Regions from separate parts of the Streptomyces sp. NPDC001492 genome, predicted to be linked through region 3. Evidence: riboswitches for the same ligand, from Rfam matches in the RefSeq annotation. Region 3 holds a riboswitch; each other region holds the start of a gene.

Region 1 (3,731 bases), on a different contig from region 3:
CGGGGCGTACGGGTACCCGGCGGTGCCGAATCCCGCGTACAACCCGTACCGGTCGTAGGACCTGAGGCCAGTCACAGGACCAGGGGGGTCAGGCCGACGCTTCCGTCAGGCGGGCGACCTCGGTGTCCGTGAGCGTCAGCTCGCCCACCGCGAGCAGTGCCGGGAGCTGCTCCACCGTCCGCGCGGAGGCGATCGGGGCGGCGACCGTCGGCTGGGCCGCGAGCCAGGCCAGGGCCACCGTGGCGACCGGGGCGTCGTGGGCCTGGGCGATCTCGTCGAGGGCGGTCAGGACCCGCTGCCCCCGCTCGGACTCCAGGTGCTTGGCCGCGCCGCCCGCCCGCGGGCTGTCGACCGTCGTGCCGGGCCGGTACTTGCCGGTGAGGAAGCCGGAGGCGAGGGAGAAGTACGGGACGGCGGCCAGACCGTAGCGCGCGGCCAGGTCCTGCAGCTCGCCCTCGTACGTGTCGCGCGAGACCAGGTTGTAGTGCGGCTGCAGGGCCACGTACTTGGCCAGGCCCTCGCGGTCGGAGAACTCCAGGGAGGCGCGGAGCCGGTCGGGCGAGATGTTGGACGCGGCGATGTGCCGGACCTTGCCGGCCTGCACCAGCTCGTCGAGGGCGCCGACGATCTCCTCGACCGGCACCTCGGGCTTGTCGAAGTGGGTGTAGTAGAGGTCGATGTAGTCGGTGCCGAGGCGGCGCAGGGAGGCCTCGGCCGCGGCCTTGATGTTGGCCGCGGACAGGCCCTGGAACTCGGGGTGCTGGCTGACCTTGGTGGCGATGACCACGTCGTCGCGGTTGCCGCGCGCCCTGACCCACTTGCCGATGATCGTCTCGGACTCACCGCCCTGGTTGCCCTCGGCCCACGACGAATAGGAGTCGGCGGTGTCGACGAAGTTGCCGCCGGCGGCCGTGTAGGCGTCGAGCACGGCGAAGGAGGTGGCCTCGTCGGCGGTCCAGCCGAAGACGTTGCCGCCGAGGGAGAGCGGGAAGACCTCGAGGCCGGAGGAGCCCAGCTTGCGCAGAGAAGGAGAAGTCATGCCAGACGTCAACGTCCGCCCCGGAGGCCGGTCTTCCGCAGCGGGCGCAAAGATCCCGTAAACAAGCGGACTACGGCACTCCGGGTACGGACGGAGAACGTACCGGTGTCAGGGGTTGAGGCCCTTGCTGCGCAGCCACGTCATCGGGTCGATGCCGGTGTCCTGGCCGTCGGGGTGGACCTCGAGGTGCAGGTGCGGGCCGGTCACGTTGCCGGTGGCGCCGATGCGGCCGATGACGTCACCCGTGCCGACCTTCTGGCCGACGCTGACGCTGATCGACGACTGGTGGCAGAACCAGAGCTCCGTGCCGTCGTCGAGGGTGAGGATCGTGCGGTAGCCGTACGAGCCCGCCCAGCCGGCCTGGGTGATGGTGCCGGAGTGGATGGCCTTGATGAGCGTGCCCGTGGGGGCGGCGAAGTCGAGGCCCGTGTGGTAGCCGGAGGACCACATGGAGCCGGCCTGACCGAAGGTGCCGGTGATCGTGTACGACACGACCGGCAGCTTGAACTGCTTGGCCAGCTCGGCGAGCTTCGCGGCCTCGGCGGCCTTCTTGGCGGCCGCCTCCGCCTTCTCCTTCGCGGCGGCGGCCTTGGCCGCGGCCTCCTTCTCGGCCTTGGCGGCGGCGTCGTCGACCTGCTGGGCGAGGGCCGCCTCGGTGGCCGCCTGGCTCTTGCTGTCGATCTGGACCTGCTGCGACTCGGCCTGCGCCATGATCCGGTCGCGCAGCGCCTCACCGGCGCCCTGCGCGGTGCCTGCGGACGTGGTGGCGACATCGCTGAGCGCGGTCGCGGAGCCCTTGGGGGCGTCGGAGCCGCCGTCGAAGACATGGCCCACGGAGGCGAGATCGGGCATGGAGATCGACACCGGCGGCTTGCCGGTGTTGGCGCTGGCCATGCCGCCCGCGCCGACGGCGGCTATGACGCCGACGCCGAGGACCGTGGAGCTGCGGGCGAGTCCCCCGCCGCGCTGCTTGGCGACGCGGTGCCGGCCGCGTACCGGGGCGAGGGAGTCCTCGGTGGGATTCCACTCCTCCCAGGGGCCCTCGTCGGTGCGTCGGACGGCGAAGCCGAAGGGCTCGGTGCTCGGCACGAACGGGGCTTGTGGGGCAGGCGGGTTGGACGCCACGTGGGCGTGCTCCTTTCCTTCCTTCTCGCCTACCGGGTTAGCTGACGGGTTCGGAGCAGGAAGGTCTCCTACGCGCGTATACCTGCCGTGCTGCCACGGCTGTATCAGCGCGATTCACCCCAGGGTGGTGGTTCCCCGGTTCCCTTGCGGGATTCGGCGCGTGCGCACGGAGCCGCCTCTTGTGACGGCTGGGACGACCGCGCTGCGTTATCGAACGTTAATAGACCCGGGGTGCCGATTCCAAGGTGTTCCGCTTGATCATTAACCTTTCCGACCTGGACGTACGGCGCATGAACGGCGAAAAACGGGCGAGTTGACCGCACCTCAGAAACCCCACAAGTATTGACCGTATGTCAGTTGTTATGCGGAGTGGGTTCACCTGATCACACCCGGTCACCTACGGGAAGGAAGTGTGAAGACGGTCAGGGCCGTCGTACGGCGAGCAGCGCCATGTCGTCCGCCATGGCCTCACCGGCGTATCTGCGCACCTCCCGCGCGAGGGTGACGAGCAGCGCCGCGGGGTCGTGGAAGACCCGGCCGGCGAGCCGTTCCGCGGGCTCGAAGAACACCCCCTGCTCGTCCCGCGCCTCCGACAGCCCGTCGGTGTACAGCAGCAGCGTGGCCCCACTGCGGAACGCGGTCTCCTCGGCGCGGTCGGGCCAACTCCCGAGCCCGCCCATGCCGAGCGGCAGGGCGGGCTCGCGGGCGTGCAGGGTGCGCACGGTGCCGTCCGGGCACAGCAGCAGCGGGGGCGGATGGCCGCGGGTGACGATGCGTACGACGCCTTCGCCGTGCGGGAGTTCGGCGAGCACGGCGGTCGTGAACCCCTCGAACAGCTCGATCCCCGCCCGCCGCGTCGCCTCGCGCTCCAGCGCCCGGTCCAGCCGCTGCGCGACCGCCTCCAGCGTGGCCTCCTGCTCGGCGGCCTCCCGGAAGGCCCCGATGACCACGGCCACGGCGGCCACCGCCCCCATTCCCTTTCCGCGTACGTCGCCCACGACCAGCCGTACGCCGTGCGGGCTGTCCTGCACGGCGTACAGGTCGCCGCCGATGGACGCGTCCGCCTGCGCGGCCTCGTACCGTGCCGCGATCGCGAACCCGCCGATCCGCTCGGCGGGCTCGGGCAGCACGGCGCGCTGGGCGGCCTCGGCGATCTCGCGCTGCGAGGCGAGCTCCTCGCGGCTGCGGCGGACGAGGAGGTTGATGAGGACGGCCAGCACGGAGACCGTCGACACGGTGGCCAGCTCGGTCACCGCCTCGACCTGGAGGAGGATGCCCACCTCGGCGTGGATCGCGGTGACGACCAGGACGGTCGCGACGCCGGTGAGGACCGTCCCCCGGCGCGAGTAGAGCGGGGCGGCGACCAGGGGTGCGGCCGTGAAGAGGGGGCCCGCCGTGAACCGCGACGGGGTGAGGTAGTCGTAGCAGGTCCCGCCGACGATCAGCAGCGCCGGGAGCAGCCGCACGAAGGTGCGTGCGTATGAGATCGGCCCCTCGTGCTCCACCCCTCAAGGTTTCCCGGGACGGCGGCGCGGGGCGAGCCGGATGGCCCGACCGGGGGAAACAC
Region 2 (3,731 bases), on a different contig from region 3:
TTGTCCGCGGAGCGGACGTGCGGGAAGGCTCAGCCCTTGAAGCGCGGGAACGCGCTGCGGCCCGCGTACTCCGCGGCGTCGTCGAGGATCTCCTCGATGCGCAGCAGCTGGTTGTACTTGGCGACGCGGTCCGAGCGGGCCGGGGCGCCGGTCTTGATCTGGCCGCAGTTCACCGCGACGGCGAGGTCGGCGATGGTGACGTCCTCGGTCTCGCCGGAGCGGTGGGACATCATGCACTTGAAGCCGTTGCGCTGGGCCATCTCGACGGCGTCCAGGGTCTCGGTCAGCGAGCCGATCTGGTTCACCTTGACGAGCAGGGCGTTGGCGATGCCCTCCTCGATGCCGCGGGCCAGGCGCTCCGGGTTGGTGACGAACAGGTCGTCGCCGACGATCTGGACCTTGTCGCCCAGCTTGTCGGTGATGACCTTCCAGCCGGCCCAGTCGTCCTCGAACAGCGGGTCCTCGATGGAGACGAGCGGGTAGGCCGCCACGAGCTCCTCGTAGTACTCGGTCATCTCGGCGGCCGAGCGGGACTTGCCCTCGAACTCGTACGTGCCGTCCTTGTAGAACTCGGAGGCGGCGACGTCGAGCGCGAGCGCGATCTGCTCGCCGGGGACGTAGCCGGCCTGCTTGATGGCCTCGATGATGAGGTCGAGCGCGGCGCGGTTGGACTCCAGGTTCGGGGCGAAGCCGCCCTCGTCGCCGAGGCCGGTGGACAGGCCCTTGGTCTTCAGCACCTTCTTGAGGGTGTGGTAGACCTCGGCGCCCCAGCGCAGGGCCTCGGAGAAGGACTCCGCGCCGATCGGGGCGATCATGAACTCCTGGATGTCCACGTTGGAGTCGGCGTGCGAGCCGCCGTTCAGGATGTTCATCATCGGCACCGGCAGCAGGTGCGCGTTCGGGCCGCCCAGGTAGCGGAAGAGCGGCAGGTCGCTGGCCTCGGAGGCGGCGTGGGCGACGGCGAGGGAGACGCCGAGGATGGCGTTGGCGCCGAGGGAGCCCTTGTTGTCGGTGGCGTCCAGGTCGAACATGGCCTGGTCGATCAGGCGCTGCTCGGTGGCGTCGTAGCCGACCAGCTCGGGGCCGATCTGCTCGATGACGGCGAGGACGGCCTTCTCGACGCCCTTGCCCTGGTAGCGGTTGGGGTCACCGTCGCGGAGCTCGATGGCCTCGAAGGCGCCCGTGGAGGCGCCGGACGGGACGGCGGCACGACCCGTGCTGCCGTCGTCGAGGCCGACCTCGACCTCGACCGTGGGGTTGCCTCGGGAGTCCAGGATTTCCCGGGCTACGACGACGTCGATGGACGGCACGAGCATCTCCTTCTTGGATGTGACACGGCTACGGCAGTAGCGCGGTGGCTCTGCGGGATGAGCCTAACCGCCTGAGGCCGATCGGCCACGCTGCCGACCACCTCTTGGGCAGAACCGAGAGTAAATTGTTTCCGAACGGAACAAAGAGAGGGCGCAAAAAGAACCCCGCCCCGGTGCGTACGGGGGAACACGCACCGGAGCGGGGAGACCGCGAGGCCGTCACTTGAGGTGCAGCTGCTGGCCCGGGTAGATGAGGTTGGCGTCGGAGACGATGTCCTTGTTCAGCTTGAACAGCTTCTGCCAGCCGCCCTTGACGCCGTGCTTCTCGGCGATCGAGCTGAGGGTGTCGCCCTTGACGACCTTGTACTCGCCGTCGCCCTTCTTGACCTTCTTGCCGGTCGGGGTGGTGACGGTCTTCTGGGTCTTCGTGCTCTCGGTCTTCGCGGCCGGGCGCTCGGCGGAGCGGGAGGCGGCCTGCGAGTCGCTGGAGCGGGCGCCGGTGGAGGGGGCGCTGCCGTTGTAGGCGGCACCGGACAGGCCCGTGCCGCAGACCGGCCAGGCGCCCTTGCCCTGGGAGGCGAGGACCTTCTCGGCGACGGCTATCTGCTGCGCCTTGCTGGCCTGGTTGGCCTGCGGGGCGTAGGCGGTGCCGCCGTACGCGGCCCAGGTGGAGGCGGAGAACTGCAGGCCGCCGTAGTAGCCGTTCCCGGTGTTGATGGACCAGTTGCCGCCGGACTCGCACTGGGCGACCTTGTCCCACTCGGAGGCGGTGGCGGCGGAGGCGTTGCCGGCCGCCATCAGCGGAGCGGCGATGGCGACACCAGTGACGCCGGCGAGCGCGGCGACGCGGGTGGCCTTGGACGGACGGCGGTGCTTGCCCTTGCCGGAAAACAGCATGGTTCGATCCCCTCACCGACGCCTGCGAGGTGAGCTGTCGGGTTCGGGCCGGTTGAGTTGCCCGGCCGTGCTCTCGCTCTCACGAGACACGGCTACACCCCTAGCCGCCCGTCAACTGCCCGGGCAGGCACCTACCTTGGGTCCCCCGCTCCTGCCTACGGCGCTTTACGCGACGACTGTTCCCGTACCGCCGCTGGCAGGATTCGGCGTTGCGGCAGCCGGGGCTCGTGTTGACGAGCGGTGACGACGGTAGACACGCGTTCCGCCGAATTTCAAAGACGATCAGGGCTTCTGAGACTCATCCCACACTTTCACCAAACCGGACATTCAGTGGCGAAGTGTGACGTGAACTCCCGTTGTTTTTCGCCCTATTCGGCACTGAGTTTCAGGGTCTGACCGGCGAAGATGTGGTTCGGGTCGGTACCGATGGCCTTCTTGTTCTCGGCGTAGAGCGCACGCCACCCGCCGTCCAGGTGAAGGGAGTCGGCGATCGAGGCGAGGGTGTCGCCGGCGTGGACGGTGTACGTGTCGTGCGTGCCGCCGTCGGCCTTGGTCGAGTCGGCGGCCTTGCCTGCCGTCTCCTCGGCGCTGGCGCCGCGGTGGCGGCCGGTGCCGGTCGTGCCGGTGTCGACGAGGGTCCAAGTGGACGCCGGGGGCTCGGGATTGTCCGAGTCGTCACCCTTCGCCCCGTCTGTCGCCGAGCTGTCGGCACCCTGCGAGTTGCCCGTGGCCTTCTTGGACGCAGAGGTGGAAGGCGAGGCGGATGTACCGGATTCGGTGGAGTTGTCCGTCGCGCTCGCGGAGGTCGAAGGGGAGGCGCTGGAGGACGAATCCGACGAAGAGGACCTATCGGAAGCGCTGCCCGAGGAGTTGGAGAGACCGGTCGAGTCCGACCCTCCGGAGGAATCGGACGAACCGGAACCGCCGCCCAGCACACCGGTGTCGATGTCGGCCGAACCCGCGTCCTTGGTGAGCCCGGAGGTCAGCCCGCAGGTGTGGAAGGCGCCGACGCCCTGGTCGTCCAGGAGCTTCTCGGCGACGGCTATCTGCTGGTTACGGCTGGCGAGGTCGGCCCGGGGGGCGTAGTCGAGGCCGCCGTACTTCTCCCAGTTCTCCTGGGTCAACTTGAGCCCGCCGTAGAACCCGTTGCCGCCGTTCTCGCTCCAGGAGCCGCCCGTCTCGCACTGCGCCACCTTGTCCCAGGTGGTGCCGTCCGCGGCGCTCGCGCCGCCGGCGGCGAAGAGCGGGATCGCGATGGCGGAGCCGGTCACCCCGGCCGCGACGAGGATTGCCGGAGCCTGACGGGGGCGACGGTGTCGACCGTTCCCGGAGAGCATGCGGAGGCCTTTCACAAGACAGCAGTGACCGCGCGGCGCATGACACCGACAGGCGTTCGATGCCACCGCGCTGGACCGTGAACGTAGCGGCTGCCGATCACTTGTCACAAGTTAATGCCGCGTAGATCACGTGAAGATCACAGACTTGAACGCGCGTCACGTTTGACCGGTTCGCAGCGGCGGCGCA
Region 3 (3,731 bases):
CCCCAGTGCGAGCAGGGCCTCCGCGAGAGTCTGCCGTCCGAGGGCGCAGAACCGGGTCCCGAGCACGGCGGTCGCCGCGACGGCGGTCAGCGCCCCCGGCGTCCCCGCCTCCGTCCGCCACTTTTCCGGTTCCCGCACCAGACGGACACCGAAGCCTGCCGCAAGCACCACCCAGGCGACACAGGCCAGGCCCAGGGCGACCCGCGACAGCACCTCGTATCCCGTCAGATGCAGTCCGAGCGACACAATGCCGGTCGCCATCACGGCGGCCCCGGCCGCCGGCGAACGCCGCGCCCACCAGGCGCGGAGGAAGGTCGGGCCGGCCTTGGGGCCGGTGCTGCCGGGCATGGGGCCGATGCTAGGGAGTGCGGCGCGGGTTGAGGGCGGGCCACGCGCGCGTGCGTCACAAACTGCCCCGCACGCGCGCGTGCTCTGCTCCCCGGTGCCTCAGGCGGGCCGCACCACACTGTGGATGATCGATGCGCCGCCGTAGTAGACCGACTCCTCGCGGACGTAGGCGCCGGGCTTCGGGGCGTGGATCATCATGCCGTTGCCGATGTAGAGGCCGACGTGGCTGATGTCGTCGTAGAAGAAGATCAGGTCGCCGGGCTGCGCGTCGGTGAGGGAGACCGTGGTGCCGGCGTTCACCTGGTCGTAGGTGGTGCGCGGAAGGTCGACGCCCGCGGCCTTCCAGGCGGCCTGGGTGAGGCCGGAGCAGTCGTAGGAGTCGGGGCCGGTGGCGCCCCAGACGTACGGCTTGCCGATCTGGGCGCGGGCGAAGGCGAGCGCCTTCTCGGCCTTGGTGGCGTACGAGGAGTCGCCGGCGGAGGTGGATCCCGAGCCCGCGGAGGAGCCGCTGTCCCGGGCCGCGGCCTCTTCCTTGGCCTTCTCCGCCGCCGCCTGCTGCTTCGCCAGCTCCGCGGCCTTGCGCGCGGCCTCCTCCTCCTTCTGCTTCTGGACAGCCGCGAGCCGCGCCTTCTCCTCGGCGGTCAGCTTCGACAGCAGCGCGCGCGCGTCGGAGAGCTTCTTCTGCACCGTGGACTTGGCGGTCTGGAGGTCGCTCTGCGTCTCGGTGAGCGTCTGAAGGCTCCTGGAGGCCTCCTCGCGCTTCTTCATCGTCGCGGACTGCTCGGTGAAGTAGTCGTCGACCGCGCTCTTCTGGCGAGAGGTCAGCCGCCCCATGAGCTGCGTCTGGTCGAAGTAGTCCTGTGGGGAGTCCGCGAGCAGGAAGGTCGCCGTGTCGGGTGCGGCGGCTCCGGTCCGGTACTGGGCCGCGGCGAAGGAACCGAGCTGCTCCCGCTCCTCGTTGAGCTTCTGCGTGCGCCTGGCGACGTCGTCGAGGAGGGTGTCGACGTTCTTGCGCTGCTTCGTGGTCTTCTCTTTGGCCGCGTTGTACTTCTCGGTGGCCGACTCCGCCTGGCGGTAGAGGTCGTCGACCTTCTTCTCGACCTCTTCGAGGCTGGGCTTGCCGTCGGCAGTGGGGGCGGCGTTCGCCGACTGGGACAGCAGGGCCACCGAGGTGAGGGCGGCCGTGGCGAGGGCGGGGGTGCGTATGCCTGCTACGCGCGTACCCGCGGGGCGCGACTTGCGGTGCGACGCCAAGGGAGGCGACTCCTTCCGTCTTCCGCCTACCGAGTTAGCTGTCGGGTTCGGGCGCGTGCTTCGGAAGGGTTGCCCTACGGTCCGTGCCTCGAAAGGGAGGACCGATTCACCCCAAGGTCGGTGTGGGTCCCCGGCTCCGGATGCGCGGCGGCGCCCCGGACTCGGCGGAGGCCGCGCGGCCCGGCGACGTTCGCCGGTGGGGGTCGTGCGGCCTGCCGGAACGGTAGCCAACTCGTGTGGCCCCTGTGAAGGATGATGTTCGATATGCCCGATACATTTTCGTGACCTTTGGTCAGCGGGCCGCACGCAGTCGTCAGTTCGGGAGGAAGCGTGGCGTCTTGTCTGTGTTTTTCCGGAGTGGCGACATCTGCCCGCTTCGGTAGCTGTCTCGGCCTGTTCAATTACGGGCTGTGACGGCACGGTTCTGGAGGGAAACCTCGCGGCCAGGTCCGGAAGAATCAGGGATTCCGCGGCCGGCGGGGGCTGGGGAGTCAGTGGATTCCGGCGATGTTCTCAGGGCGGCGGCGGGCTGTCAGTGGGGCGCCCTAGACTCGGAGAGCGATGAGCAGCCTCTTTGACGACAGCTTCCTGGCGAACCTCCAGGCCCCCCGCGGGCACGAGGAGGAACCTCCGCCGCCGCCCGAGGACGATCACGGACCGGAGCCGGTCCCGGACGATCTGTTCGGCGGGAAGTTCGACGTGCCCCCGGACCGGGAGGCCTACTACCGCAACGGCGCCCCCCGCCCGGCGATCGACCCGGCCGCGCTCCTGGACGGGCTGAACGAGAACCAGCGCGCGGCCGTCGTCCACTCCGGCACCCCCCTGCTCATCGTGGCGGGCGCCGGCTCCGGCAAGACCCGCGTGCTCACCCACCGCATCGCCTACCTCCTGGGCGAGCGGAACGTGCATCCGGGCCAGGTCCTCGCGATCACCTTCACCAACAAGGCCGCGGGCGAGATGAAGGAGCGCGTCGAGCAGCTCGTCGGCCCGCGCGCGAACGCGATGTGGGTGATGACCTTCCACAGCGCGTGCGTGCGCATCCTGCGCCGGGAGAGCAAGAAGCTCGGCTTCACCTCGTCGTTCTCGATCTACGACGCGGCCGACAGCAAGCGCCTGATGGCCCTGGTCTGCCGCGACCTGGACCTCGACCCCAAGCGCTACCCGCCGAAGTCCTTCAGCGCCAAGATCTCGAACCTCAAGAACGAGCTGATCGACGAGGAGGACTTCGCCGCCCAGGCCGCCGACGGCTTCGAGAAGACCCTCGCCCAGGCCTACGCCATGTACCAGTCGCGGCTGCGCGAGGCGAACGCCCTCGACTTCGACGACCTGATCATGACGACGGTCAACCTGCTGCGCGCCTTCCCGGACGTCGCCGAGCACTACCGCCGTCGCTTCCGGCACGTCCTGGTCGACGAGTACCAGGACACCAACCACGCCCAGTACGCGCTCGTACGGGAACTCGTCGGCACCGGCGCGCACGACGAGGACGTACCGCCGAACGAGTACGACCTGCAGCCCGCCGAACTGTGCGTCGTGGGCGACGCCGACCAGTCGATCTACGCCTTCCGCGGTGCGACGATCCGCAACATCCTCCAGTTCGAGGAGGACTACCCGGACGCGACGACGATCCTGCTGGAGCAGAACTACCGCTCCACCCAGACGATCCTCTCCGCGGCCAACGCGGTCATCGAGCGCAACGAGTCCCGCCGCCCCAAGAACCTGTGGACGAACGCGGGCGCGGGCGCCCGCATCACCGGCTACGTCGCCGACACGGAGCACGACGAGGCCCAGTTCGTCGCCGACGAGATAGACCGTCTCACGGACGCCGGCGAGACGAAGGCCTCGGACGTCGCCGTCTTCTACCGCACCAACGCCCAGTCCCGTGTCTTCGAAGAGGTCTTCATCCGCGTCGGCCTGCCCTACAAGGTCGTCGGCGGTGTCCGCTTCTACGAGCGCAAGGAGGTCCGGGACGTCCTGGCCTATCTGCGGGTGCTGGCCAACCCCGAGGACTCGGTGCCGCTGCGCCGCATCCTGAACGTCCCCAAGCGCGGCATCGGCGACCGCGCGGAGGCGATGATCGACGCCCTCGCCCAGCGGGAGAAGATCAGCTTCCCGCAGGCGCTGCGCCG
Region 4 (3,731 bases), 210 kb from region 3:
GCGCGTCCTCGGCCCGCTCGGCGCCTGGTGGCTGCGTGACCGCTTCGAGGGGAAGGTGCAGGTCAGCGAGGTCGACCGGATCGTGCGGGCGGACGCGGCCGACGGCTGCTCCAAGCTGACGGTGCGCACCCACGCGGGCCGCATCCAGGACATGTCCGCGGACCACGTCATCGCGGCCACCGGATACCGGGTCGACATCGCGGCCATGGACTTCCTCGGCCACGAACTGCGCACCCGTCTCGCGGTGAGCCGCGGCACACCCAAACTGGGCGCGGGATACGTCTCCTCGGTCCCCGGCCTGTACTTCACCGGCCTGCCGGCCGCGGCGTCGTACGGCCCGGTGATGCGTTTCGTGTGCGGTACCGAGTTCGCCTCCCCGAGGCTGGCCAAACACCTCGCGGCAGCGCACGGCTAGGCCGGGGCCGCCGGCCCCTGCCTGATGATGAAGAGCCACCAAGGATAAGGGAGTTGGGCGAGGGGCGGTGGGGCAACCAGCCGTCGTCCGGTTCGCGATGAGTCGGTGGGGCGTCCTGTCCGTATTCTCTGATCATGGCCGCACCCACCGCATATGCACTCATCGCCACCGACCTGGACGGCACGCTGCTCCGAGGCGACGACACGCTGTCCGACCGGTCCCTCGCCGCGCTCGCCCGGGTCGCCGGGGCCGGCGCCCGGCACCTCGTCGTGACGGGCCGGCCGGCCCCCAGGGTGCGGCCGCTCTTCGACCAACTGGGCGGCAGGGGGCTCGCGGTGTGCGGGCAGGGCGCGCAGGTGTACGACGTGGGCGCGGACCGTCTGCTGTGGTCCGTCACCCTGGACCGGGAGCTGGCCGAGACCGCCCTCGGCAAGATCGAGGCCGAGGTGGGTCAGGTGTACGCGGCTGTCGACCAGGACGGCGTCGAGGGACTCACGCTCATCGAACCGGGCTACCTGATGCCGCATCCGACGCTGCCGGCGGTTCGGGTCGACCGGCGCGACGACCTGTGGTGCGAACCCATCAGCAAGGTGCTGCTGCGCCATCCCGCCCTGTCCGACGACGAGTTGGCGGCGACGGCACGCTCGGTCGTCGGCTCGCTGGCCACCGTCACCATGTCGGGGCCGGGGACCGTCGAACTCCAGCCATGCGGCATCACCAAGGCGACGGGCCTCGCACTGGCCGCCGCACACCTGGGGCTCGGCCCTGAGCAGACGATCGCCTTCGGCGACATGCCCAACGACATCCCCATGTTCGACTGGGCCGCCCATGGCGTCGCCATGGCCAACGCCCACCCCGAACTCAAGGCGGTGGCCGACGAGATCACCCTGTCGAACGAGGACGACGGCATCGCCGTCGTCCTCGAGCGACTGTTCATCGAGTCCGGGGAGCTCGCCGCGGTTCGGGCCGCGCCCTGAAGGGGCGCGGGGCTGTATCTCTCTGCGGCTCCGCGGCCGGCCACGATGGTGCCGCAGAGGACCGACAGCCCACCGCGGCACTTCTGGCGCAACGCTCAGTACGCACCGAACACGTTGTCGATCGACCCGTACCGCGCGGCAGCGTACTTGCAGGCGGCCGTGATGTTCGCGATCGGGTCGAAGGGGTTCATCGCTGTGCCGGGCACGTGGTAGGCGAGGAACGTCGGGTCGATGACCTGCAGCAGCCCCTTGGACGGAGTGCCGGCGAGCGCGTTCGAGTCCCAGTTGTTGATGGCGGCCGGGTCGCCCGAGGACTCGCGGATGATGTTGCGGTAAATGCCGTTGTACGTCCCGGGGATTCCGTTCTGCTTCATGACCTGGAGGGCGCCCCGGATCCAGCCGTCGAGATTGTCGGCGTAACCCATCGACTTCACGTTGGCGACGGTCGGGGTGGCGGCGGACGCGGTGTTCGCCCCGATGAGCGGAAGGGCGAGAACGGCGGCGCCGGTACCGGCGACGGCGAGCTTGCGGGCGAGGCGGTTGCTTCTGGGACGGCGGTGCTGACCTGTTGCAGGCATGGCGGGATCCTCTCCGTCGCCTGCGAGGTGAGCTGTCGGGTTCGGGCGGGGAGATGCCCGGCCGCGCAGCCTTACGGCGACGCGGCTTCACCCCTAGCCGCACCGGGATGCCCGGTCCGGCGGCCTACCTGGTTCCCCCGCTCCTGCCGTGCGAGTGAGTCGGTCGATGGTCGTGCCCGGGCGGCGGCAGGATTCGGCGTCCACCCGACAGGCCGGGAACGTATGCGAGAGCACATGGCGGGAACAAGTGTCGGGCTCACAGGGCATGCCTATTGACCTTGGTCTGAGGCTTATGGGGCGCTTGATCCTTTGCGGTTGCCAAGCCTCAACTCGCGTACGGGGGTGGGGAAGCAGCGGGGGAATCGTCACCGCGCGCCCGTCGTGCCGTGTGAGTCAAGTCACCGGCGTCCGCAAGAAGCGGCAAAAAGGGCAATGACCCCAACTCATAGTCAATCAGCCGCCCACCGCCTCATTGGAGGGCGAAAGCGGAACCTGTCGTGTGGTGCACGTCGTTGTCATGACGGTCGCCCGTCGAGCACCCCGGGCCGGGATCCGGAGGTCCTCGTGAGTCGTTTCGTGGGGGAAGGATGTTTCGGGCTCGCGCAAACGAGGGACGCGCCGAGCGGCGCGCCGGGAACGGGCCGGGGACGCTCCGAGAGGCGGGTCGGCCGACACCCCGATAGACAAGTCGAGAGATATCCGTTCTTATCGGTTGATCAAAAACATACCGGTCGTGATCCGATACCGCCCGGGCTGGACGGGTGGGTGGCATCGGTGATCGAAAGGTGACCGGATACGCTGACTTGAGTGATGTCAGCGACCTATCGACAAACCGTGTAACCGCCAGTAGACACCAGCAGACAGGAGACCCCTCGTGACCGTCGTCGGGCCGTTCGGGCTGAGCGTGCGGGACCAGGCTCTGGAAGCCGATGTCCAGGCCGGATTGGCGGCCGTCGAGGAAGGTTTGCTCGAAGCCACCAAGAGTGAGGTGCCCTTCATCACGGAGGCCGCCCAGCACCTGGTGCGGGCGGGCGGGAAGCGGTTCCGCCCGCTGCTCGTGATGCTCGCCGCCCAGTTCGGTGATCCGTATGCGCCGGGGGTCGTGCCGTCGGCCGTGGTGGTGGAGCTGACCCATCTGGCGACGCTGTACCACGACGACGTGATGGACGAGGCCGCCGTGCGGCGCGGCGTCGACAGCGCCAACACCCGCTGGGGCAACTCGGTGGCGGTTCTCACCGGCGACTTCCTGTTCGCGCGCGCCTCGCACATCCTCGCCGACCTCGGGCCCGAGGCGGTCCGGGTCCAGGCCGAGGCGTTCGAGCGCCTGGTCACGGGGCAGATCCTGGAGACGGCGGGGCCGCAGGACGGCCGGGACCCGGTCGACCACTACCTGGACGTGCTCGGCGGCAAGACGGGTTCGCTGGTGGCCGTGTCGTGCCGCTTCGGGGCGATGATGTCGGGCGCCGACGAGACGGTCGTGGACGTGCTGACGCAGTACGGGGAGCGGCTGGGAGTCGCCTTCCAGCTGGCGGACGACGTACTGGACATCGCCTCCGAGTCGCGCGAGTCCGGGAAGACGCCCGGGACCGACCTCCGCGAGGGGGTCCCCACCCTTCCGGTGCTGCGACTGCGGGAGCGGGCGGCCCGGCTGGGGCTCGCCGAGGACATCGCCTTGTGCGAGCTGCTGGACTCCGACCTGAGCGACGACGCGCGGCACGCCGAGGCGCTCGCCGGGCTGCGTGAGCATCCCGCGCTGGAGCA

Evidence for each region. Region 3 has a riboswitch for cyclic di-AMP ahead of ACWC1K_RS10510 (NlpC/P60 family protein). Riboswitches for the same ligand answer to the same signal wherever they lie in the genome.
Region 1: another riboswitch for cyclic di-AMP. It lies ahead of ACWC1K_RS38075 (M23 family metallopeptidase); the one in region 3 lies ahead of ACWC1K_RS10510 (NlpC/P60 family protein).
Region 2: another riboswitch for cyclic di-AMP. It lies ahead of ACWC1K_RS35075 (transglycosylase family protein); the one in region 3 lies ahead of ACWC1K_RS10510 (NlpC/P60 family protein).
Region 4: another riboswitch for cyclic di-AMP. It lies ahead of ACWC1K_RS09510 (transglycosylase SLT domain-containing protein); the one in region 3 lies ahead of ACWC1K_RS10510 (NlpC/P60 family protein).

The regions. Positions count from the first base shown of each region.
Region 1 is NZ_JBSFHW010000041.1:20,843-24,573, forward strand. It holds gene ACWC1K_RS38065 (PrsW family intramembrane metalloprotease) at 1-58, shown strand, start outside; gene ACWC1K_RS38070 (aldo/keto reductase) at 89-1,039, opposite strand; gene ACWC1K_RS38075 (M23 family metallopeptidase) at 1,148-2,164, opposite strand; cyclic di-AMP (ydaO/yuaA leader) riboswitch at 2,176-2,333, opposite strand; gene ACWC1K_RS38080 (PP2C family protein-serine/threonine phosphatase) at 2,587-3,669, opposite strand.
Region 2 is NZ_JBSFHW010000035.1:30,934-34,664, reverse strand. It holds gene eno (phosphopyruvate hydratase) at 30-1,316, opposite strand; gene ACWC1K_RS35075 (transglycosylase family protein) at 1,530-2,207, opposite strand; cyclic di-AMP (ydaO/yuaA leader) riboswitch at 2,212-2,380, opposite strand; gene ACWC1K_RS35070 (transglycosylase family protein) at 2,576-3,544, opposite strand.
Region 3 is NZ_JBSFHW010000006.1:212,091-215,821, forward strand. It holds gene ACWC1K_RS10505 (tellurite resistance/C4-dicarboxylate transporter family protein) at 1-348, opposite strand, end outside; gene ACWC1K_RS10510 (NlpC/P60 family protein) at 448-1,602, opposite strand; cyclic di-AMP (ydaO/yuaA leader) riboswitch at 1,611-1,762, opposite strand; gene pcrA (DNA helicase PcrA) at 2,164-3,731, shown strand, end outside.
Region 4 is NZ_JBSFHW010000006.1:4,817-8,547, forward strand. It holds gene ACWC1K_RS09500 (FAD-dependent oxidoreductase) at 1-415, shown strand, start outside; gene ACWC1K_RS09505 (HAD family hydrolase) at 550-1,392, shown strand; gene ACWC1K_RS09510 (transglycosylase SLT domain-containing protein) at 1,488-1,970, opposite strand; cyclic di-AMP (ydaO/yuaA leader) riboswitch at 1,975-2,145, opposite strand; gene ACWC1K_RS09515 (polyprenyl synthetase family protein) at 2,845-3,731, shown strand, end outside.